2 regions of the Sporosarcina jeotgali genome follow, and region 1 is predicted to be linked to the other one. Evidence: predicted binding sites of a transcription regulator. Region 1 holds the regulator's gene; the other holds the start of a gene.

Evidence for each region. Region 1 encodes LexA, which represses DNA repair genes until DNA is damaged. Its sites were predicted from a motif close to CGAACATATGTTCG; they were not measured.
Region 2: PGH26_RS08610 (topoisomerase) is a predicted target of LexA. The motif match lies at 2,766-2,779, and genes of this name have one in related genera.

What each region holds. Positions count from the first base shown of each region.
Region 1 covers NZ_CP116341.1:1,134,782-1,147,205, reverse strand. Annotated here, with positions in the region: gene menC (o-succinylbenzoate synthase) at 1-25, opposite strand, end outside; gene PGH26_RS05380 (YqkE family protein) at 86-337, opposite strand; gene PGH26_RS05375 (acetyl-CoA C-acetyltransferase) at 360-1,544, opposite strand; gene PGH26_RS05370 (hydroxymethylglutaryl-CoA lyase) at 1,664-2,566, shown strand; gene PGH26_RS05365 (alpha/beta hydrolase) at 2,580-3,506, shown strand; gene PGH26_RS05360 (YneF family protein) at 3,584-3,829, opposite strand; gene sirA (sporulation inhibitor of replication protein SirA) at 3,985-4,431, opposite strand; gene tkt (transketolase) at 4,641-6,647, opposite strand; gene PGH26_RS05345 (DUF896 domain-containing protein) at 6,753-6,986, opposite strand; gene PGH26_RS05340 (YneB family resolvase-like protein) at 7,052-7,711, opposite strand; gene yneA (cell division suppressor protein YneA) at 7,711-8,025, opposite strand; gene lexA (transcriptional repressor LexA) at 8,213-8,833, shown strand; gene PGH26_RS05325 (methionine gamma-lyase family protein) at 9,252-10,517, opposite strand; gene PGH26_RS05320 (trimeric intracellular cation channel family protein) at 10,635-11,240, shown strand; gene hfq (RNA chaperone Hfq) at 11,264-11,488, opposite strand; gene miaA (tRNA (adenosine(37)-N6)-dimethylallyltransferase MiaA) at 11,519-12,424, opposite strand, start outside.
Region 2 covers NZ_CP116341.1:1,743,732-1,756,155, reverse strand. Annotated here, with positions in the region: gene PGH26_RS08635 (hypothetical protein) at 1-271, shown strand, start outside; gene PGH26_RS08630 (hypothetical protein) at 553-879, shown strand; gene PGH26_RS08625 (hypothetical protein) at 974-1,399, shown strand; gene PGH26_RS08620 (hypothetical protein) at 1,542-2,111, shown strand; gene PGH26_RS08615 (YjdJ family protein) at 2,197-2,688, shown strand; gene PGH26_RS08610 (topoisomerase) at 2,826-3,215, shown strand; gene PGH26_RS08605 (DUF6366 family protein) at 3,313-3,504, shown strand; gene PGH26_RS08600 (hypothetical protein) at 4,006-4,338, opposite strand; gene PGH26_RS08595 (TIGR04104 family putative zinc finger protein) at 4,394-4,681, shown strand; gene PGH26_RS08590 (alpha/beta fold hydrolase) at 5,013-5,834, shown strand; gene tnpC (IS66 family transposase) at 5,897-7,483, opposite strand; gene tnpB (IS66 family insertion sequence element accessory protein TnpB) at 7,524-7,877, opposite strand; gene tnpA (IS66 family insertion sequence element accessory protein TnpA) at 7,877-8,179, opposite strand; gene PGH26_RS08570 (IS1182 family transposase) at 8,338-10,035, opposite strand; gene PGH26_RS08565 (iron-hydroxamate ABC transporter substrate-binding protein) at 10,598-11,518, shown strand; guanidine-I (ykkC/yxkD leader) riboswitch at 11,534-11,633, shown strand; partial or broken gene PGH26_RS08560 (DMT family transporter) at 11,694-12,034, shown strand; gene PGH26_RS08555 (DMT family transporter) at 12,034-12,348, shown strand.

The DNA of each region.
Region 1 (12,424 bases):
TAATCATGACATCACGGATAATCATTACATCATTCCTTTCTTTACGGATAAAACCGCACGTGAGAAACACATGCGGTTTTGTTTGTTAATATTTACGGGTTTTCCCATCGTATTCGTCAAGCAATTCAGCAAAACTTTTATTTGCTTCCCGCTCTTTTTTCTCTTTGATGAGTTGCTCCTGACGCGCCTCCTCAGCTTTAGCTTCGGCTTGAGAAAGTTCCAGCTTCGCTTCTTTCAGCTTGGATAGAACATCTTCCCCTAATGAATCTGCGAGCCGGAGTGCTCCGTCTTCTTTTGGTTTGTTCTCTGAACGTTGTTGGTTTCTTTTTTTTGCCATGAGTGATTCTCCTCTTTTCTGCTTAAGGACGCTCGACAACTATCGCTACACCTTGACCGCCGCCTATACATAACGTAGCCAGTCCGCGTTTTGCATCTCGACGTTTCATTTCATGCAGTAATGTTACAAGTATACGGGCACCACTTGCACCGATTGGGTGACCGAGCGCAATAGCACCGCCATTAACGTTCAGTTTTTCAGTATCAAATTCCAGCTCTCGATCGACAGCAAGTGATTGTGCGGCGAACGCTTCATTCGCTTCAATCAAATCCATATCTTGCAACGCAAGGTTCGAACGTTTCAGCACATTTGTAACAGCTTGTACAGGGCCGATCCCCATAACTGCAGGATCTACCCCTGCATTTGCATTCGCAGTAATTGTTGCGAGAGGTGTTATGCCAAGAGCATCCGCTTTCGTTTTCGACATGATAACTAAAGCAGCAGCGCCATCGTTCAGTCCGGAAGCGTTCCCCGCAGTTACACTGCCATCCTTTTTAAAGGCAGGACGTAATTTTGCAAGTTTATCTGCAGTCGTACCTTCTTTAATGTATTCATCTTCCTTGAATTGGATAGGATCACCTTTACGTACGGGTATCTCAACGGGCACGATTTCATCTTCAAATTTCCCTGCAGCACGCGCTTCTGCAGCTTTTTTCTGAGAATTCGCAGCGAATTCGTCTTGTTCTGCACGGGATAAGCCATATCGGTCACACAGATTTTCAGCAGTGACGCCCATATGATAATTGTTGAATGCGCACCAAAGACCATCAGAAATCATAGTATCCACCATTTTTTGATCACCCATTTTAAATCCTTCTCGTGCATTATTCAGCACATAGGGTGCCTGACTCATACTTTCCATACCGCCCGCTACGATTACTTCGGCATCTCCTGATAAAATTGCTTGGCGAGCAAGCTGAACCGCTTTCAATCCTGAGCCGCAAACTTTATTGATTGTCATCGCCGGCACCTGTTCTGGAAGTCCTGCTTTCATTGACGCTTGCCGGGCCGGATTTTGCCCTAGACCGGCTTGAAGTACATTCCCCATAATGACTTCATCCACATCTGCTGCTGTAATGCCTGCACGGTTTACTGCCTCTTTAATAACCAAAGCACCTAATTCGGTCGCACTTACATTTTTTAACGCGCCTAAAAATGAACCGATTGGTGTTCTGACAGCACTCGCTATAACGATTTGTTCTGACATTGTAACTCCCCCTATTTGTCTTTATGAGACTTTTCCCTAATTGAAATACAGAACATTCCCACATATGCATTGCCTGCATCTGCTACAGTCCGTTAGAATAAGCTGTAGGAGGGGATTGTATGTTTAGTTTACCAAAAAAAGTGACAATTATCGAGGTCGGACCCCGTGATGGTCTGCAAAATGAAAAGAACCTAGTGGAAACAGATGTAAAACTAGAATTTATCCACTTACTGAAAAACTCAGGTGTAACTGAAATGGAACTCACATCCTTTGTATCCCCTAAGTGGGTACCGCAAATGAGTGATGCGAAAAGTATAATGAAGAAAGCAGATTTAGCAGAGCGCTCGATTGTCCTCGCACCGAATGCAAAAGGTGTTGAACTTGCCCAAGAAGCAGGCGCCAAAAATATTGCAGTGTTTGTGGGTGTCAGTAATACATTTAATCAAAAAAATATTAACCGCACGACGGATGAGAGCGTAGAAGCACTTGCTCCGGTTATTCTCAAGCTGAAAGAAGAACAGGTTTTTGTACGGGCTTGTATCTCTACTGCGTTTTATTGTCCATACGAAGGGAAAATTGAAGTGGAGGATTGTATTGAACTTTGCAGGAAGTTTGTTGCATTAGGTGTCGATGAGCTTAGTGTGGCAGATACCATTGGTATGGCCAATCCTGTCGAGAGCTATGAACTTTTCACTCGACTTCGCCAATCATTCCCTTCAGTACTATTAACTGCTCATTTCCATGACACTAGAAAAATGGCGCTTGCTAATATTTTTGCATCTTTACAGGCAGGTATTGATCGTTTTGATACGGCAGCCGGCGGCCTTGGCGGCTGTCCATTCGCGGATGGTGCAACAGGAAACGTTGCAACCGAGGATGTAGTCAACATGCTTGATTCGTTAAAAATTTCAACGGGAATTGATGTTAAAAACGTTTGCGAAGCTGTCGGAAAAATTGCACCTCATGTGTCAAGACCTATCGAAAGCGGCATGTACCGTTTATTTGAAAACGGAAGGATCTAAGGAGCTGAATTTATTGAGAAAGCGTCTGCTTGCAATTACAGGTGGTGTCACTTTCATTGCGACTGCTCTGGTAACAACTTTCGGCATCCTTGCTACCAATCGATTAATGTTTCTTAAAATAAAAGATGCAGAGGTTGTTTTAAAACGAGAATCCATCGCCCGGCGATTCGATGCGCAATGGTATGAAACCGTTCCAAAAACAACCTTGCGCATTCAGTCCCCTAACGGCTATTTGTTACATGCAATTTATTTGAGACCGCTCGATACAACAAGAACTGTGATTATTTGCCACGGCGTTACGGAAAATAAGATAAATTCCATGAAGTTTGCCCGTATGTTCGAACGTCTCGGATTTAACTCGATTGTGTACGATCATCGCCGTCATGGAGAGTCCGGCGGGAAAACAACCAGTTTTGGTTTCTATGAAAAAATGGACTTACGCGCAATCATTCAAGCCGTCCGTGAGCGTATAGGCAAGCGGGCCCTGCTCGGAATACACGGCGAATCCATGGGAGCAGCAACGATGATTTTGACAGCGGGGACCTATCCTGAAGAAGCGGATTTTTATATAGCAGACTGCCCTTTTTCAGATTTCACAGCACAGGTTTTTCATATACTAAAAACGACGACACCGCTTCGCACACCTAAGGTCATTCGGATTGCTAACATCTTTTTGAAAATACGCGATGGGTACACAACTTCTTTGGTTTCACCAAAACAAGTCATTGCTCAAGTTGCACAGCCGATGCTGTTCATTCATAGTTTGGAAGATGATTTCATCCTTCCGAGCATGACGGAAGAATTGTTTGACCATAAAAATGGTGCCAAGTCTATTAAACTGTTTCCTAAAGGCGCACACGCTCGATCCTTCAATGAAAATCCGGAAGAATACGAAGCGACAGTCCGGCGTTTCTTGCGGAAATATGGTTTTTTGAATTAAAAAATCCCGTTCGATGTCAAAGCATTGAACGGGTGTTGTTATTTTTATCATTCATAGTGCTGTAAATACGTATTATATCAACGCTTTTCCTTCTTTTTCTTAGCATCTTTTTCAGATGCTTTAGACATTTGAGCCATCATTTGATTGATTTTCTTTTGAGAAGGTTTCTGCCCCATCTGCATCATCATCATTCGAAGCATATCTTCATTAATCGGCGGGTTATCTTTCAAATACTTCATCATATATTGACGAGCTAAGAAGAAACCAAGGGCAACTCCTGCTGCGAGAGCAACAATTATTCCAACGATCCACCAAACAGTCATACGTACTACCTCCCCTACTGCAATAGTCCAAGTGTTTCCACCAAGAAGGATTATACAGCATCCGAACCCCAGTACGCAACGTCTCAGTTGTCAGATTCATGTTTTACTATGCGCGGAATCTGCGTTCTCTTTAATTTTCTACTTCGAGGTAACAATCAAACGAATACATATTGTGGTTCTAACGCTGATGATGTATACCTGACTGGTTTCAGCCAGCCCCACTCGCCTGCTTCATCCATAATTGCGAAATACCGGTCTTCCACACTGGAAAGAGCTACGAACAAATCCAAATCCAGCATTCTAGAACCATGACAGGCCGCATGCAAGGCATGCGAAGAAAATCCAATATCAATTGTTCCCTTCAAAGGATGGGTCAATGTATATTTCATATCTCCAGCTTCTACTGTATGAAAGTTCTTTCCGAGTTCGCTCATAATAGCTTGTTCAACATCTTTAATTTCCAATTGATCGCATAAATATCGGACTTCCTGTAAATGATTTTCACGACCATCTGCTTTCAGTAAATCATATAGCAGCCGCTCACGTCCAAGGACAAATGTCTGGTACATTTCTTTGATTTTATAAATTCCATATGTTCGCATGTATGACCACTCCTTTACATTATCGTACAGGAGACATTTCGCAAAGGCTGTCACTTGGCGGAATGGAACGTCACTAATTATGTCGAAATGTCAAAATAATTTGATTTTTAATTAGATTATCAGTACCGTCACATTTTGTATAAATCTTTCTGTCATAAATAAAAGCAGAGACGAATTTAATTCTCGTCTCTGCTTTATTTATTATTATTTTATTTGCCTAACATAGTGGATACTTTTGATACAACATTTTCCACACTGAAACCGTATTCTTTCATGACCGTTTCTCCTGGCGCACTTGCACCAAATGTATCGATCGCGAGGACGTCACCGTCATTGCCGACATATTTATGCCAGCCGAGTGATGATCCCATCTCAAGAGAAAGACGCGTTGTTACGGCTTTAGGCAACACTTGTTCTTTGTACGCAGCGTCTTGCTCTTCAAATCGATCCCATGAAGGCATAGAGACGACTGCTACGTCGATTCCTTTTTCTTTTAGTTCAGTTTGCGCATCAACAGCCAAACTAACTTCAGAACCTGTCGCAATCAAAATTGCTTCTGGTTGATCTGCGTTGGACGGAGATACCGTATAGGCACCTTTGCTGACACCAGCAGATGCAAGTTCAGCTGACTTTTCCAGTACCGGCAAGTTTTGACGGGACAATACTAGAACGGTTGGTTGGTTTGTTGAAGTTACTGCTAGATTCCACGCAGCTGAAGTTTCATTAGCGTCAGCAGGACGGATAACAGATAGTCCTGGCATTGCACGAAGTGAAGCTAAATGCTCAACCGGCTCGTGTGTAGGACCATCTTCTCCAACAGCAATACTGTCGTGTGTGAATACATAAGTCACAGGAATTCCCATTAAAGCAGACAACCGAACAGCAGGACGTACATAGTCACTAAAGACAAAGAACGTTCCTCCAAATACATTCAGTCCACCGTGCAGGGTCATTCCGTTCAAAGCAGCACCCATTGCGAATTCACGCACACCAAACCAGATATTGCGGCCATCAAAGCTGCCAGGAAGAAAATCTCCTGCTCCTTTGATGGCAGTTTTATTGGATCCGGCCAAGTCTGCACTGCCGCCAAAGAATGATGGAAGAGCTTTCGCGATCGCATTTATTGCATCTCCAGAAGCTGAACGTGTCGCAACAGACTTACCTGCTTCATAAACAGGCAACTGCGCTTCAACTGCAGCTTTATCAGTTCCATCAATTGCATTTTTCAATTGGGCAGCAAGCTCCCCATTTTCTTTTTCGTAGGCAGCGAATAATTTGTCCCACTCGGATTCACTGTCTGCGCCAAGTTTTTGTATAGACGTTTTAAAGTGGTCATAAACTTCTTCAGGGACGTGGAAGTCCTCTTCAAAAGTCCACTTGTAAGCTTCTTTTGTAAGTTTCATCTCATCTTCACCAAGCGGTGCTCCATGAGCATCTGATTTACCTGATTTGTTAGGTGAGCCATATCCAATAACAGTTTTCACTTCAATTATTGTCGGACCGCCCGTATTTTGTTTCGCTTGTTCAATTGCTTGAGACAAGCGCGCTGTGTCATTGCCGTCACCAACATGAATGTAATTCCATCCATATGATTCAAATCGATTTTGAATTTTTTCTGTGAAAGACATATCTAATTCCCCATCTAGGGAGATGTCGTTACTATCGTAGAGAACAATCAGCTTATCCAATTCAAGATGTCCAGCGAGTGAAATCGCCTCAGCCGCCACACCTTCCATTAAGTCTCCGTCACCACACAGCGCATAAGTGTAATGATCCACAACATCAAAACCTGGCTTATTGTAAGTAGCAGCAAGATGCTTTTCAGCCATAGCCATTCCAACAGCCATTCCAATACCTTGTCCTAACGGTCCTGTGGTCGCTTCGACTCCAGCTGTATGGCCATATTCAGGGTGACCCGGTGTTTTAGATCCCCACTGACGGAAATTCTTCAGTTCGTCCATTGGCAAATCATATCCGCTTAAATGGAGCATGCTGTATAGAAGCATTGAGCCATGACCTGCCGACAAAACAAAGCGATCCCGGTTAAACCAAGATGGGTTTGACGGATTATGATGCATGTGCTGGGTCCATAGTACATACGCCATTGGCGCAGCACCCATAGGAAGGCCAGGGTGGCCAGAATTTGCTTTTTCGATAGCGTCGATCGATAACGTCCGGATCGTATTAATCGCCAGTTGATCAGTAGTGTTAGTCATCGGTAATTACACCCTTTCACAATCTCTTATTTTAACTAGATTCCTCATCCATTGTAATGAAAAAACCGCAGGAATACAAACTGCGGTCAGATGATATGCGGATACTTAATTTAAAAACTTCTTGTTTTGAGCATCTTTTACTTTTTCAGGTGTTACGTCATTTCCATCAGGGTCCAGCACTTTAACATTTTCGATGGTATCTCTCATTGTTGAACGGAAAGTTTTCAAATACTCACTGCGCAATTGAGATTGCTCTTTCGCTTCTTCAATGGAAAGACCCGATGTTTTTGCCTTTTTTGCAAGCTCATTAATACGGTTTATCTTATTTTCTTCCAGCATAACGTTCCCTCCAGTTCACATTCATTATTTAGAACGTAAACAAAAACGGCCAGAAGTGCAACCAATTAGCCTTCCTGCTCTGCAACAAATTCCTGATATCGTCTATGGACCGTTGCCTTGCTCACCTGATGACCTAGTCCTTTAAGTACAGAAGTGATTTCTTCAAAAGTCAGTCCCTTATCGCGCAAAGAAACAATTTCAAGTACGGGTGCATCTATTCGTTCCCTGCCTTCCGCATTACCTTGGTTTCGTAAATTGTGTTCTGGTCTGTACCCTGCCTCTACAGCTCGTTTCATTCCTCTTCGTATCTTTGCATTATGTAATTTCCGCTGATATTCTTCTACTATTGCAAGTATTTCAAGAAGCATGGAGTCCATTTCATTCAATTCTAATGGGCCGCTGTCATGATTCGTAAAAACAGAAGTATTTGTTTTTGCGAGCAGGTGTAAAACTGCGACACGGGCATTCCCTCTGCCAAGACGTGTTTCATCTTGGATTAAAACAGCATCAATGGAATCCTCTTTAATATAATCAAGAAGATCCAATAGGCCTTCCCGATCCAATTCATATCCACTGTGTTTGTCAGTGAATGATTCAGCCACGCTGAAATCCAATCTTTTTGCCAGCGCTGTCAGTTCTTCATGCTGACGTGTTAATGATAACTCCTGAGTATCTTTTTCAGTACTTACTCTGCAGTACAAAACGCAACTACCCCGATTCCCCATTATTCTCCCTCCTCTGCAAGGACGAGTCGAGTATCGTCAACCTCCGGCCCAAAATGTGCAGGCAACTTGAGATCTTCACCTGCAATAATAGCAGAGTCAGATAAATTATTCAGTGTCGCCACTTCTCGTATCCACCGGTCTGCAGGCACATCACCTGCATAGCGCTCCGCTAGCTGATAAAGCGTATCTCCTTCGACGACTGTTACTTCAATAATGTCTTGAGGAACTGAAAATTTAAGAATAAGGACGAAAGTTAAAATTGCAAATAAGGTAAAGGCTGCTATGATATTTTTGTTTTTTCGGATGATTGTCATGGATGATTTCCCCTTTCAGAATGTACGTTCGCTTCTATGCTTTTATTATATGCGAACAAAGGTTTGTGTGTCAACACTAAAAATTAGAACCTTTGTTTGCTATGCGTACGAACACATGTTATACTATTTTCATAGAAACACTTCGCAGAGCGACGTCTCCTGCAAAAAAAGTGAAGAGGTGAACATATTGAAAAAGATCTCCAAAAGACAGGAAGACATCCTGACTTTCATTAAAGATGAAGTGCAAAAAAAGGGATACCCGCCTTCCGTACGGGAAATTGGTGAAGCTGTCGGACTTGCTTCCAGCTCAACTGTCCATGGCCATCTCGCGCGACTTGAAAGTAAAGGACTAATTAGACGCGACCCAACTAAACCCCGTGCCATTGAGATTTTGGATCAAGATGGAATGGACGAGTTAAAAACAGGCGTCGTTCACGTTCCTTTAGTCGGAAAAGTTACAGCTGGAATTCCGATTACTGCAATTGAAAATATCGAAGAGTACTTCCCCATTCCGGATACGTTCGGGACTTCGGAGGACAACTTATACATGCTGGAAATCGTAGGAGATAGTATGATTGAAGCTGGTATTTTAAATGGAGACCGCGTCGTTGTGAAGCAGCAGCATACTGCCAGTAATGGTGAAATTGTAGTAGCGATGACTGAGGAAGATGAGGCAACCGTGAAACGTTTCTTCAAAGAAAAAGATTACTTCCGTTTGCAGCCCGAGAACTCATCAATGGATCCTATTATTATTGAGAATGTATCGATTCTCGGCAAAGTGGTCGGTGTTTATCGCACGATTCATTAATTTTATAGATAAAAACTGCGTATTCCTCATTCACTTTGAGGGATACGCAGTTTTTTTAGTGGGGGATTTTTTGCATGCGGGTATGGGCACTTTCTATAGGCTATGGTCATTTTCGCAAGTTTATGAGCGCTTTCCCTGGGTTATGAGCGCTTTCCTCGGTTTATGATCACTTCCACAGGGCTATGAGCGCTTTCCGCGGGTTATGATCACTTTCACAGGGTTATGAGCGCTTTCCTCGGGTTATGATAACTTTCACAAGGTTATGAGCGCTTTCCGCGACTTATGATCATTTTCACAGGGTTATGAGCGCTTTCCTCGGTTTATGATCACTTTCACAGGGTTATGAGCGCTTTTCCACGGGTTATGATCACTTTTACAGGGTTATGAGCGCTTTCCGCAGTTTATGATCACTTCCACCTTATGATTTGATTAATTCAAGTTCGATTAGTCGCTCAACAGACGATAGGATGGCGACTTTTACGTGTTCGTACGTGAGGCCGCCTTGGATGTACGCTGTATACGGCGGACGAATAGGGCCGTCCGCTGTCAACTCGATGCTGGAGCCTTGGATGAAGGTTCCAGCGGCCATAATGACATCATCTGCATAGCCTGGCATGTACGATGGCACAGGACTCACGTGTGCATCGATTGGTGAGTTGGCTTGGATCATTTGGCAGAATGCGACCATTTGCTCGGCATTTTGGAATGATACCGATTGAATCAGATCCGTTCGGGCTGCAGAATAATGAGGGGCTGTCACTAGCCCATAGGATTCAAGCATGCCTGCCGTAAATTGTGCGCCCTTTACGGCTTGACTTACAGTGTGCGGAGCTAGGAAAAATCCTTGGTACATTTCTCGTAACGTATCCAGTGATGCTCCTGCTTCTGCGCCTAAGCCAGGTGAAGTCATGCGGTATCCGCATTTCTCAATCAATTCTTTTCTTCCTGCAATGTAGCCGCCTGTACGAGCAAGACCGCCACCCGGGTTTTTGATCAATGACCCCGCCATCAGATCTGCACCAACATCCGTCGGCTCCAGCTCTTCGACAAATTCACCATAACAATTATCAGTAAATATAATAATATCGGGATGATTTGCTTTTATCCGCTTCACCATGTCGCCAATCTCGGCAACTGTGAACGATGGGCGGTCCGCGTAGCCTCTGGAACGCTGAATGGCAATCATTTTAGTGTTGGGATTGATCTGACGTTCAACTTCTTCATAGTCAACAGTTCCATTTTCCAATAAATCAACATGATGGTAGCCGATATTGAAGTCCTGCAGCGAGCCTGTATCTTGATCTCCGCCGGATACGATTGACTCTAACGTATCATAGGGCTTCCCTGTTATATAAAGCAGTTCATCTCCGGGCCGCAATATCCCGAAAAGGCTAATCGCAATCGCATGTGTGCCCGAAATGATTTGACCGCGCACTAGACTTGCTTCCGCTCCAAAAACATCGGCATATAATTGCTCAAGCACTTCTCTGCCTGCATCATCATATCCATATCCAGTGGATCCGGTTAAATGAAAGTCACTCACACGATTCTTTCTGAACGCTGCCAATACTTTCTTTTGATTGAGGAAAGCGATGCGTTCGGCAGCTTTTGCATAAGGTTGTAGTTCGTTTTCAACTTTTTCTGCACGATTTAAGATTTCATCGTTCAATTGCTGTATACTCATTCAGGATGCTCCATTCTGTACCATAGGTTTACTGCCCATTTTAACAGGTAGAACGCTTTCGGTAAACGGATTCTCATCCTGACAATTTTAAAACGTATTGAACGGAGGAACTTTGAAGTGACATGGGATGTATTTAGTCTGATTGGTACAGCCGCATTTGCAATTTCGGGTGCGATTGTTGCGATGGAAGAGGACTTTGATATGTTTGGAGTCTATATATTAGGAATGGTCACTGCGTTTGGCGGAGGCGCCGTACGGAACGTTTTTATAGGAGTTCCCGTTTCAGTCTTATGGGGACAAGAGCTGTTTTTCACAGTTGCGTCAGTACTTATAGCAGTCATCTTTTTCTTTTCCGGATACTTGCTGAAAACGTGGAATAGGTGGGGATCTTACTTTGATGCGGTTGGGTTAGCTGCCTTTGCCATTCAAGGCGCCTTAATGGCCGTTGAGATGGAAATGTCTCTGTTCGCTGTAGTGGCGGCAGCGGTGTTGACAGGTGCCGGCGGAGGAGTCATCCGTGACTTGCTTGCCGGACGTCAGCCTTTGGTTTTTAAAAGTGATATCTATGCAGTATGGGCCGCACTTGCTGGTTTAATTGTTGGATTCGATACGTATATACACGATGCTGCACTTTATATATTGCTCATTGCTACAGCCGCGTTACGCATGTTATCCATTAAGTTTCACTGGCAGCTGCCGCAGCGCTCTTTATTGCCAAAATAAAAAAGGCCAGTCATGGCCTTTTTTTATTGTTCATCTTTCAATATAACCGGTTTTGCAGGAACATAAGTAGAGATTGCATGCTTATAAATCAGCTGCTGCTTGCCGTCTGATTCTAGAAGAACTGTATAGTTATCATACGACTTGATCAACCCTTTAAGCTGAAAACCATTTGTTAAAAATACAGTTACAAACGTGTTATTCTTCCTGAGTGAATTCAGAAACGTATCTTGCATATTGGCATTTGCCATCTAATTACCCCCCACAGTTCATATTCGCAATTAATGCCTGCTTTTTGTATTCGCGATATGCAGGTTAAATCCCTTTACTTCGTCACATATTTTCTCAACCAGCAGCGTTTTCTCTGTTGTTGCATCATACCAATTGACTTCCAGCTTGTTGCGGAAGTACGTCATCTGCCGTTTTGCATAGTGGCGAGTATTCTTTTTAATTAGATCGACTGCTTCATCTACTGATAAATTACCATCAATTGCTTGATACAGCTCTTTGTATCCGATTGCTTGAACTGACTGGACGTCCCTTATGTTTTGCTCCCATAATCCTTGGACTTCATTCAGTAATCCTTTTTCCATCATCAAATCGACACGTCTGTCAATTCTCTCGTAAAGGAGCTCCCTAGGCAGCTCAAGGCCTATAATAGAAGACCGGTACATCGGTGTTGCGCCTTGGTCCGCTTCATGATTCGCTTTTGTCTCCCCGCTCACTTCTAGAATCTCTAAGGCTCTAACGAGTCGTCTATGATTATTCGGATGAATCTTTTCAGCACTTACCGGGTCTTGCTGAAGAAGTCGCTCGTATAATACAGAAGCCCCTGACGCTTCAAGTTCACTTTCCAGACGGCTTCGCACTTCCAAATCAGCTGCTGCTTCCGTGAATCGGTAGTCAAAAAGAACAGACTGCATATACAGCCCTGTGCCGCCTGCCAAGATCGGGAATTTTCCACGGGATTGTATTTCTGAAATCTTATCCCGAACAATTTGCTGGTATTCTGCTGCTGAAAACGATTCACTGGGAGATTTGATATCGAATAAGTGGTGGGGAATGCCTTCCATTTCGTCTTTTGTAATTTTGGCGGTCCCAATATCGAGACCGCGGTAAACTTGCATAGCATCTCCATTGATCACTTCGCCGTTTAGGCAATGGGCAAGACCAACAGCCAGGGCAGT
Region 2 (12,424 bases), 610 kb from region 1:
AATTAAGTTAATTATCTTGGTAGCTGTTATCGCATTAATTGTGCTAGCCATTCGGAAATTATCAAAAAGGTCAAAAAGAATGGACGGAACTACAACAAGTATAATAATCGCTTTAGTGATTGTGGCAGGGATTTGGTTTGCTCTAGGTATTCTAGGAGTAAATGGATTCTATTTAGTTCCAAGGTTAATTGAATGGGCTACGATGTTTATTCTTCCGTGGGTGGCATTATATTGGCTAGTAAGACTTATTAAGGCTCTAGAAAAGAAGTGAAATTACTCCAGAATTGAGGGCGATTGCTTTACAAGTAAGCACGCCAATACCGTAATAGGGCCATTATCAAATGTTGCTTTGCGTTCCTGCGCACGCTTTCCTGAGGGCGTGGCTTGAGTCTCCTCGGTCGCAAAGGTCGCGACACTGCGGGGTCTCAAGACTCACGCTGATCCTACAGGAGTCGGCGCCTGCACTCCAAGCAACGAAGAGTACTACTAAAAAAGTATCTTAAACAATAGGGCCAGATTGATAAAGACCTACACCCAAAAAGGGGCGATGATATGACGCACAAAACTGCTAGTGAATGGTTGGGAAATCAAGGGTTATCTCATACTGAAATTGATTTTATTGAGACAATACTAACTTATACATCTACTGCTAAAATGCTTGGTAATAAATTGACAGAGATTAATCAAACAGTTCACAAGTCATTCCCTGATAAAAAAGTCGAAATTGATCCGAATTTAACATTTATGCAATTTGAAAGTTTACTACGTAAGAATGGAATATTTATTGATGTAAATGACCTGTTGAATAGATATAAAACACAAGGCCTTTGTTCGGAACTATGCAATCAATTATTATACAATCAGTTAAAAAAACAGTAAATCCAGTAACGGGCGCTTTAATCAAGCAATCGTATGCCGGAATCGGACCATTTTGTTAGGTAGCTACTGAGGAAATCAGTTGGGAGAGAATACTATGAAAAAGAGTATTGTTGCGGGTCTACTGGTATTAATTTTAGGTATTAGTTTTTATTTGTATCTAGAAAACAATAAAATAACGACTTTTGGCGAAGCTTTTAAAAATGGATTTGATCATAAATCCATTAATGAAATAACAGTTGAAGACCGTCAATTTCCTGATAAAGAATTCAATTTGACTGAGGCGCAGCTAATGAATATTGTCGATGAATCAAGTGAAATGAAGATTAGAAAGGTTAAGTCTACACCAATGATGAGTTATGAAGTCAAAATACTTTATGACGATAAGGGAATTGAGAAAACAACAGGATTCGTTCTAGGTTACAATAATGTTTTGCAAATGATTGATGGTCATTTTTATGAAATAACAAGTCCCAATACTTTGTCTGAAGAAATTAGAAAAGAACTAAATGGCATGAAATAAACACCACTGCTAACGGGGGCGATTACTTGATAAGTAAAAGCCCCAATACCGAAACAGGGCCATTTTATGGAGAAACGTATTGTCTCATTCATTATGTAAATAATTAGACAGAAAATGTGTTTGGAAAATTGGAGTGGGGAATTTGAAAAAAAGATTAGCAATTCATATGTCTTTGTTATTTGCGAGTCTAATCTTTGGTGTAATTACCAAGTACTTAGATTCCGTTCCTTACTTTGGTGATGTATTTACCAGATTGGGCATTTGGGTATTTATCGGGACATTAATAGCGGCATATAGTAAAACTCCAATTCGAGCGGGCATTCATACAATGATTTTCTTTCTAGGAATGTTTAGTGGTTATTACGTATACTCTGCGATGTTGTTTGGTGTTTTTTCGACAAGTTATATTTTATACTGGGGCCTTATAGCCTTAGCTTCCCCTTTTTTAGCGGCTATTGTATGGTTCGCTAAAAATAACAGTCGCTCAGCTTTTATTTTACCTGCATTTCCCATGGGATTGATGTTAAGTCTTTCAGTGGGGATGGGAATATTCTATGTGTATCTGAATTATATTACAGAACTAATTATGTATTGCGTTTTATGTATAATTTTTTATAAAGAGCCGAAGCAGATGATTTTGATAATATTTTTTTCTGTTTTACTGACTTTTATTATTAAACAATCACCATTGTCATGGTACACCGCGTTTTAATTGTTATTGATGAATTAGGGTATCACTTCAAACGATCCAAATTATTCAAGATATGAAGTATCTTAAAATAAATAAGGGGGAACACATGAAATATGCCGGTCAATACTTAATAGCCTCAATGCTTTTAGCTTTTTCAACGTTTATAGCATGGTATGAAGGGAGTGCAATTAGGGAAGTCCCGTGGGAGTGGAAGCACACTGCATTATTTTCAAAAGTATTTAATGGACAGATTACAAATAACTCCGATATATCACAATTAGACTATTTTATCTATGCAGCAAAATTTCATCCTGTGTATCCTATATTAATTCTATTTAGCTTATCTTATATCGCAACTTTAAGCGGTTACTTATTACTTAAAAATAACATCAAAAGATTAACAGTCTTTCTTTCTGCAATTAGTATAATCCAAGTTTTATTAGGTTTAACAATATATAGTTCACCAACAGTAGGAGGGAAATATTTCATCTTTGCTTTTCTTTTTAATGGGTTAATCAATCTATCTCTTGCTATTGTGTTCTTTTTAAGGATGCTAAAAGGTACTAAGAATAAAGGGAATTTTATATTTTTTACCTAACAAGGCTTAATCGGATAGCTTTGGGCCGATTGTGGAAAATTGTGTTTTAATTTGAAACTTCCACCAATAAATATCGTCAAATTTATGTATGGAAAATTGTTGTAGAATTCGTAACCTTTGAAAGGGCGGGACTAGAAATGATTAAAAAAGCTATAATTTCAGGAGTATTATTCAGTTCGATTTTTTTAGTTGGGTGTAATGGAGAGCCCGAAGTGGTAGTACTAGAGGATTCAGAAAACGAGGAAAATGATGCGGATTTATCATCAGAATTGAATTTAGTTTCAGAGTTGAAAAGTGAAGTAATAACATCTATTACAGAGCAAACGGAACTGGATAAAGAATCAATAGCAATAATGGTGGATGGTAATGTTAAAGATATGACTGTATCAGTAAGTTACCCGAAGGATGTAAAAGTAGATGAAACAATGATTCAACAAGCAGTGGAGGATTCTATAAAGAAAGTTTCCGAAGCAGAAAACGCAACAATTAGCGAAGAAGATATAACAATAAAAATCGAGAAGTATTAATAGGAAACTTAAGAAATCGGGGGCGTTTGCGGGATAAAAGTTGTTCAAGAATCGGGCCATTTTGAAGCACACCAAAGAAAATTTAAGGAGTGGTGAAATGGGTAGAGATAATGAAACTCCTGAAGAAAGACGTGAAAGATTAAGGCAGAAGGAATTAAAGCATCCCGCAAGCAGTATTCACGGAAGCGTACTTTCGGATTTAGTAGGTGGCTTAGGTTGGAAAGGCACTGGACTTATGATTCTTTTATTGATAATTGGATTTATAATATACGCCACCTTCTTTCGTTAAACGGGGGCGATTTTTGGTAATACACCCTTAGTTGATTGGAGTGCAAGCCGTCGACTCCGAGAGGATTAGCGTGCGCTTGAGACCCTGGACGGAGCGAAGCGAAGGAAGCGGCTCAAGCCACGCCCTCCGGAAAGCGTACGGTTGGAATGCAAATCAACGTGCTTAACATTATTTCAGATATGGGTGCGATTGCTGCCTAAGTAATCGCGCTAATAACGCAAACGGGCCAGTTAAAAATATGTAGAGGAGTAATTAAATTGAAAAAGTATTATGCCTTTCACTCTTTAATCGTTGTAATTTTCATTATCGTACTGCTTTACAGTCTCATGAATAAAATGTTTATTCCCGTTTTAATTACAGCAATAATCGGGATATTTTTGATGCTTTTAAATCACAAGAAAAATCATCCTCACAGCAAATCTGGATATGCTAGAATGAGCAAAAATTGATAAAAGAACTCTTAATACTTTTCATAAACGGATGCAATTCTGGAACAAGGATTTACGCCTGAAAAACAATTGAGCGAGAAAAGAGCAGAAGAGGTGAAATGATTTTGTTAAGAAGATATTTAAGTATCATTTCATTGTCATTGTTTTCTTTATTTATTATTTTTGCCTTTATTGCACCAATTGTAGTGAATGGAACTTCAGAAATTGGAGATGTTGTGGTTATTTCATTAATAATAACTTCATTCCTAACTGCACTTTTTAGCCGAAAAGGTAAGTTAAGGATCTTTGCTTTAATTGTTTCTTCGATTCCGGTACTTTTTCTGCTAGGCTTGGTTTTACTCCCGATAATATATTTCTTAGAACAATAATCAAGAGCTTTAACCATGCAACATTGTCCTAGAATAGACCCATTATATTATGCCGGAAAAGGAGTGTTGGTATTGCGAAAATGTCAAAATTGTAATATGCCTTTCAGCTGGAGTAAAGTTTACAAAGCATTTTTAGGCTGGGTCTACAAACCAGTTACATGTGATAATTGCGGTGCAGAACATAAATTGACTTTTGAAGGCAGGTTGCTTTTTGTATCGCTTACTGGCTTGCCAATGCTTCTTTTTGTCATTTTCTTTTCACCTTTCACTAACCATTTGGCTACGCTGGGTGCAGGACTCGCCATACTGAGTATTGGCTCTTTGTTCGTACCGTATTTTGTTAAATTCAAAGTTGCTTGAACGAGTTGTATTTACTGATGACGGCAATTCTCTAAAGATACTTTTTTTAACAATCCTGGACGTTTATTAGTTCCTGCACACTTAGTTGATTGGAGTGCAAGCGTAGGATTATCGTGAGCCTTGAGCCCCTCGTGTTAAAGCTGCCTTAATTTCTTGTGAAGTTCTCAGAAATACGTCCAATCCACGACCTTCTGAAACCATACGCTGTAACGTACATCAACGTGCTTAGCTCTACTCCAGATATAGACTATACTGGGATCATGCAAATTAGCTGGAGGTAATCAGATTAACGAATATATCAAAAAGAAGTACTTAAGGGAGAGAAATGGAATTGAAGAAGTTTCAAATAGCAGTAGATGGCCATACATTTCATGGGTGTGAACTTGGTGATAACAGCCGTCCTTCACTTGTTTGTCTGCACGGAATGACAGGTGATTTAAATAGTTTTTCTGGGCTCAATGAATACTTAATAAATGATTTTCATCTTATTCTAATAGATAACCCGGGACACGGGGAAACTGAGTCGCTTCATCGGGCTGAGGACTATATGTTTTCCTCTTTAGCAAAAAGGATGTATCAAGTGATACAGCAGATTACGAATCAACCTTTTTACATGATGGGGCATTCATGGGGGGCAGACATTTGCCTGCATGCAGCAAAAATGTATCCCGATAAGGTTAGTGGCGTTATTTTATTAGACGGAGGATTTGCTTTTCCTGAGCATGTTGACGGACTGACAGAGGAAACAGCCTTGATTGATTGGAAAGAATACGTGGAGTCCAGTATTTATGGATCTTGGGATGAAGTGGTCAAAGAATACCAAAGTTACACAACAAAGCAATGGAATACCAATCTCGATCCCTTAATAGCCTCCAGTTTTAAAAAAGTTAACGATACCTATGTATTTAAGGCTGACGTCTTCAGTATCTTAGCGATTATTAAGGCATTCTATAAAGAGCCTTGTTCGACTGCTTTTAATAGCATTCAGTGTCCTGTTTTATTACTTCATGCCGCAATTGAACCTGCAGATTCAGCTCGCAAAATAGGAGTACAGGAAATTAAAAAAGGCGTTGACGTATTAAAGGTAATTGGAATAGAAAATACTCAGCACCATCTTCATTGGGACAATCCGGAAGAAGTAAGCGTCCAATAAAGAACACCTGGTTTCTTAGAAAACAAAATGCCCTTCCGATTTTTTTTGGAAGGGCATTTTGTTCATTTTCTTTTCTGGATATAACAGTCCTTAGGAAGTTCTTTCGACCAAGGCATCAGATGATCGATTTGTAATTTGTCATTCATATCAAGCTGTGGAAGTTCTTCGAAAAGAAATTGCAGATAAAGAAATGGATTTAAGTTGTTCTCTTTGGCCGTCTCTACGAGACTATAAGCGATTGCGCTGGATTTCGCTCCAGTCGTCGAAACAGCGAACAGCCAATTCTTTCTTCCAATGACAAATGGTTTGATCGATCTTTCGGCACGATTGTTGTCGATTTCGATGCGCCCATCTTTCATAAAGGTCGTCAGTTTTTGCCATTGATTCAAGGAATACGTGATCGCACCGCCGGTTGCTGATTTGGGCGCAATGATTTCTTTCTGTTCCGTTAGCCAGACCAAATAAGCATCCAGCACAGGCTGACTGTCTTGTTGTCTAATTTTTAGGCGCTCTTCTGGATTTTTATCCTTGATCTTACGCTCAATCGCAAATAATTGATTACAGAAAGCAAGCCCCTTCTTCGCAATCGTCGAACGGTTCGAATCTGACGACGCACCTTTAGTTGCCTTGAGGGCTTCATCAAATTTCCGGCGTGCGTGCGCCCAACACCCCGAAAGTTCGACATTTTCCAGGGATTCATAACCCGCATACCCATCGACATGCAGATATCCCGTGAACCCGCTCAAGAACTTCTGTGGATTTTCTTTCGCGCGATTCGGACGGTAATCGAAGAGAACCATCGGTTTCTTTGAACTACCACTCGTGCGATAGAGCCACATGTAGGACTTGGATTGTGCCGACTTACCCGGCTCATCCAGTACTTGTACGCTGGTTTCATCAGCGTGAAGTAAGTCTTCCTGCATCAATTGCCGATGAAGGCACTCATAGACTGGAGTCAACCACCGTGTTGTGGCCGAGATCACCCAATTTGAGAGCGTCTGTCGATTCAACGGAATCCCCATGCGTTCCAGCTGCTTTTCTTGGCGATAAAGAGGCAGACCATCCGCAAACTTTTGGGTCATGATAAAGGCAATCGCTGAAGGAGAAGCCAATCCCTTCGGGATGACTGGATTCGGCATCTTTGCCTTCACGATCGGCGTCGTGATTGAATGGTTCTCGCAATGACGGCAACTGTAAATGTGCTGTATATGTTCGACGACCTTCACTTGTGCCGGTACAATCTTCAACTCTTGTCGAGTTTGAATACTCATTTCGTGGAGTTCGTGATCGCACGCCAAACAGACCTTCTCTTCGTCCAAAAGGTCATAATGAATGGTTTCAACCGGAAGATTCTTAAGTTTTTCTGCACGGTCGCCGACTTTTTTGCGTGCATAGCTAATCGTCTCCATTGTAGGTTCTGCCAACAAGACAGACGCAGAAACTTCAGCCTCGTTAAAGAGTGGAAGCGACAACTGATTGTCATCGGTCTTCTCACTCGATGAACCGAACCGTTTCTGCTGAGCCAGTTTAAACTGTTCTTCGTACCATTGCAGCTTCAATTCCAAGGTCTTCATCTTGTTCTCCAGCTGCGCGTTCTTTTTCTCAAGCTCTTCAATTGTGGGTGAGGTGTTTCCGTCCAGTGTTTTCATAGGTCTTAGAATAGCATAAATCTGCACGCTCTAATAGTATCTAAATAATTTTTTTCGCTGCCACAGAAGGATGCGCCTGGCGTTGGTTCAGTGGAAGACCATCAAGTAGCCAGTTCAACTGTCTGGATGTGATGGGAAGTGGTTGGCTAGAGCCAAAGTCTGGCCAATCAAACAATCCTTTTTCCAGCCGACGGTAATAGAGCCAAAAGCCATTGTGATCCCAAAATAAGATCTTGAGTTTGTCTTTCTTCCGATTACAGAACACAAAGAGCGCGTGAGAGAACGGGTCAAGTTCAAAAAGCTCTTGAACAATGACAGCCAGCCCATCGATTGATTTCCGAAGGTCAGTCGGTCCAGCAGCTAAATAGACCTGTTCGACTGTCCGCCCATTCATCATAGTTCTTCAAGTGTCCGAAGGACCCTGAGTAACAATTCGTCCTGGAAGCCACTCAATACTTCGATTTCTACATTTTTTATCTTTAGTGTAATAGAAGCACTTGAAGGTTCCTCGACCACGCAGGGAATCCAAGCAGTTTCTTGTGATTCGGCGGATACTGGCGACTGCTTCCGTAACCAGTATTTCATTGTGTAGATCTTAATTTCTTTCTTCTCGCACCACTCAATTAAGGATTCTCCACTTTGTCGATAGTCTTTTATTTGGTCTATCCAGTACAATTCTTTCTCTTTTCTTTTCAAAAAAACCCCTCCCAGAATTTAAATCTGGAAAGAGTATCTCATGCAAAACCTTCTATTAGTATGTGTTAGCTATTGGACGCTTACCGGAAGAAGTTGCTAATCAAATTCTCTTGTGGAAACAAGAAATCAATCACGAAGTGTATTAACTGCATATTTTCTCAGTTACGATGGTAAAAGAAGAGGCTGGGACATAACCAGTCAAATTGAAACAAAAAGCGAGTGTTCACCGATTTTTGGTGAACACTCGCTTTTTTTCTTGTATTCTTTCCATTTGTTGATGCGTGAATGTTGTTTATGGCCGTGTATTTCCTCAAATTCACGGCCATGAATGCGAAGCCCATTTCATTTTTCACCTTCTCATTTCCCCTCACAGAGAAACGAGTGAACGCCAAATTCGCCTTCAGAAATCCAAAAACTGGTTCTACGTCGATTTTCCGTTGACCGTAGAGTGAACCTGTTTTCTCTTCTGAAAGCTTCGCTCGAATGATTGTTTTATGCATTTCCCATTTTTCATTGATATATAATTTCCGGTTGTTGCCTTCATGCGCTTTCGTACAAAGGGAGCGCAATGGACAATCGGAACAATCATCACTTTCATATACTTTGTATTCGCGTGTGAATCCGTATTTGTCGGTACGTTTTGAAAAATAGCTAAATCCTAGCCTACGGCCATTCGGACAAGTGTAGGAATCTGCATCCTCATCATAAGCCCAATTCATTGTGTTGAACGGATCTTCTTTGTATTTCTTTGTCTTTTCTTTCCGATACTGATTGTAGGTGATTAATGGGGTACGCTTTCTGTTTTCAAGGATATCTCCATAGTTCTGTTCACTGCCATAACCAGCATCTGCGACGATGTACTCCGGCAGCTCGAAGTAGTCTTTCTCGATGAGATTAAGAAACGGGATGAGTGTTCGTGTATCTGTTGGGTTTGGGTAGATATCGTAAGCTAGCGCATACTGTCCTTCTGTTGCTACTTGTACATTGTAGCCTGCCTTGAGCTGACCATTCCTCATATGATCCTCCTTCATCCTCATGAAGGTGGCGTCATAATCCGTCTTGGAATAGCTGTTACGGTCTCCGAAAATTTCCATGTGAATCCGATATTTTTCTTTACGTTGTAAAAAATCCTGGAACTTTTTCCGATACTGTTTTGGTTCCTTACGTTGCGACCGGAGCTCTTTTCGAACTTCTGTATCTTCACTTTCTTCAATTTTTTCATCGTAGATCTGTACCGTATCTTCCAGCTTGTTGAGGATGTTGGACAGGTCGTTCGTGGTAAGTTCGTCCGAACTTTCTCGTTCGATTTCCGGAATGATGTTCTTTGCCAAAAGTTCCTCATACATCTGATTTGATTTTTCCATCAGGCTCGCACTGTATCTTTCAACGGCTTTGCGCCAAACAAACGTATACTTATTCGCATTCGCTTCGAGCTTCGTTCCGTCTATGAAGATGGCTTCTTCATCAATTTGCTTTTCTTCGACAAGTCGGCAGCGGAACTGCACAAAGCATTGACGTAGAAGTTCTTTCACTTCGGGGTGAACCCGAAAGCGATTAATCGTGCGATAAGTTGGTTCGTATCCCTGAGCTAGCCACATCATCCGGACACTATCTTTCAATAGCCCTTCAATCTTCCTACCGGAAAACACAGATTGTGTGTAAGCGCAGAGCAAAACCTTCATCATCATGCGTGGGTGATAGGCGGGACAGCCAGTTTCACGCAAAAAGCCTGTGAAGGCTTCTCCAGGGATCGACTCCACGAGCTCATTCACAGCGTAGGCAATATCATCTTTCTGTAACTTCATTTCCATATCGAGCGGCAAAATTAATTGATTCATGGTATACTTTTTAAACATAGGAAGACCTCCTTAAATGGTTTGTGGTGAATCTATTTTAACAGAGTGTCTTCCTATTTTCCTATCTAAAATTCCAAAAGAACGAATCCCCAGGTTAATTCCTTAGGATTCGTTCTTTTTTATTTTACTATATCAGTTGTTAGCAACTATTTTTAGACCATCAGAGTGTACCGGAGCAGAAAAAGGCCGACTCCTGTGGGATTTAGCGCGAATGTTGAGACCCCGCAGGAAGCGATAGCGTACGAGGAGGCTCAAGCGCGCCCCGCGGAAAGCGTGCCTTTTGGAGCGCAGGGGAACGGACTATATTTTAGTTTTGTCCCAGCCTCTATTTTTGTATCTAATTTTAACCCTAATTTTAACAGGTACAGAACGATTGATAGCTCTCCGGAATGTTTTCTAATCCCGATCTTTTGAGTATCCCCTGATAGAAAGGGGGGAATTCACATAGGCTATTGACAATAAATTTAAAAGAGATTATTATTTTAAATGGGAATGATTATCATTATCATTTTCAATGTGAGCAACGTTTGAAATAATAACAATTACAAAGGAGAATCACAAATTGAAAAAATTACTGCTTCCTTTCATTGTCATGTGTGTACTCATTATTAGTGCCTGTGGCAATAGCACAAAGAATCAGCCGGCAGGGGATTCAAATAAAAAGGACGAAAGTGAAACAATTACATATCAATCTGAGAATGGACCTATTGAAGTACCTGCTCACCCAAAAAGAGTAGTAGTGTTAACTGGTAATGCAGGCGACTTAATTTCTTTTGGCATCAATATCGTAGGGGTGGACGAATGGTCTAAAGGAAGCCCTCTATTTAAGGATCAACTAAAAGATGTTACAACTGTTTCAGATGAGGATTTAGAAAAAATTATTGAATTAAAACCGGATTTAATAATTAGAGACAGTGATAATAATAACTTGGATAGGATGAAAAAGATTGCCCCAACCGTTACCTATACATATAATAAAGTTGATTATTTGACGCAGCATTTAGAAATTGGTAAATTGGTAAACAAAGAAAAAGAAGCTCAAGACTGGATCGATGACTTCAAAAAACGTGCAATGACTGCAGGGAAAGAAATTAAAGCAAAAGTCGGCGAAAATTCAACTGTGACAGTAATGGAAAGTTACGATAAGGATATAGGGATTCTTGGAAATAGCTGGGGAAGAGGTACAGAGGTACTTTATCAAGCAATGGGGATGGAAATGCCTGAAAAAGTAAAAGAAATGACTAGTAAAGAAGGATACTACATGATTTCATCTGAAGTATTGCCTGACTATGTTGGAGACTACTTGGTTGTGAGTCAATACAATGACCAAGATAATTCCTATCAAGAGACAGAACTTTATAAAGAAATGCCGGCAGTGAAGAACGGCCATGTAATCGAAGTGGATGGAAGTGCATTTATGTTTAACGATGCCATGACGTTAGATTACCAGCTGAACTATTTTAAAGAACAATTTTTAAAGTAAGCTGAATTGAATAAACCTGATGTTTTCTAGGGTTCCGCAGCAATTAGTTGGTCTGGACCGAGAGAAAACTCATAGCTATTTAGCTATGTCACGGAGGGATAAAAGCCCGGGAGATACTGTTTAACAGTATTCTCCCGGTTTTTTTTATATGAAAATAGTAAAGAGGTGTTCTTTAATGAATCGAAACTGGATCAAGGTATTCATTGCAGCATTTTTGGAGGTTTTTTGGGTAATTGGTTTAACTCATGCATTTAACTTTTGGACATGGACAGGAACATTTATCCTTATTGTCGTTAGCAATTACTTGATGATTACAGCAGCGCAGGTACTGCCAGCTGGGACGGTCTACGCCGTTTTTGTAGGATTGGGTACAGCGGGCACTGTCATTGCAGGATTATTTTCTTTGGTGAAGTATTCAAGTGGGGGAAAATTATTTTAATAACCACATTATTAATCGGAGTCATTGGATTGAAAGTAGTCACAACTGAGAACGTGAAGACAGGAGGTGAATCCTGATGGCATGGTTTGCGTTAGTATTGGCTGGTTTGCTGGAGACGTTTGGTATTGCAATGATCAATCAACTATCTGTAAAACGCAATTGGCGTACAGTTTCTTTATTAATTTTAGGATTTGGTTCCAGTCTGGCCTTACTCAGTTATTCATTGAGATTTATCCCTATGGGAACAGGCTATGCCGTATGGACTGGAATTGGAGTTGTCGGCGGTGCTTTAATTGGTATGTTATTTTTCGGTGAATCAAAAGATTGGAGAAGGATGGTTTTTATAGCGATTGTTTTATCATCAGCAATTGGACTTAAACTAATTGGATAGATTAGAAAGATATGCGTAAATGAGGTCTTTTTAATAATAAAATCGCGCCAGTTAACAAATCTTTCTAAATTCATTG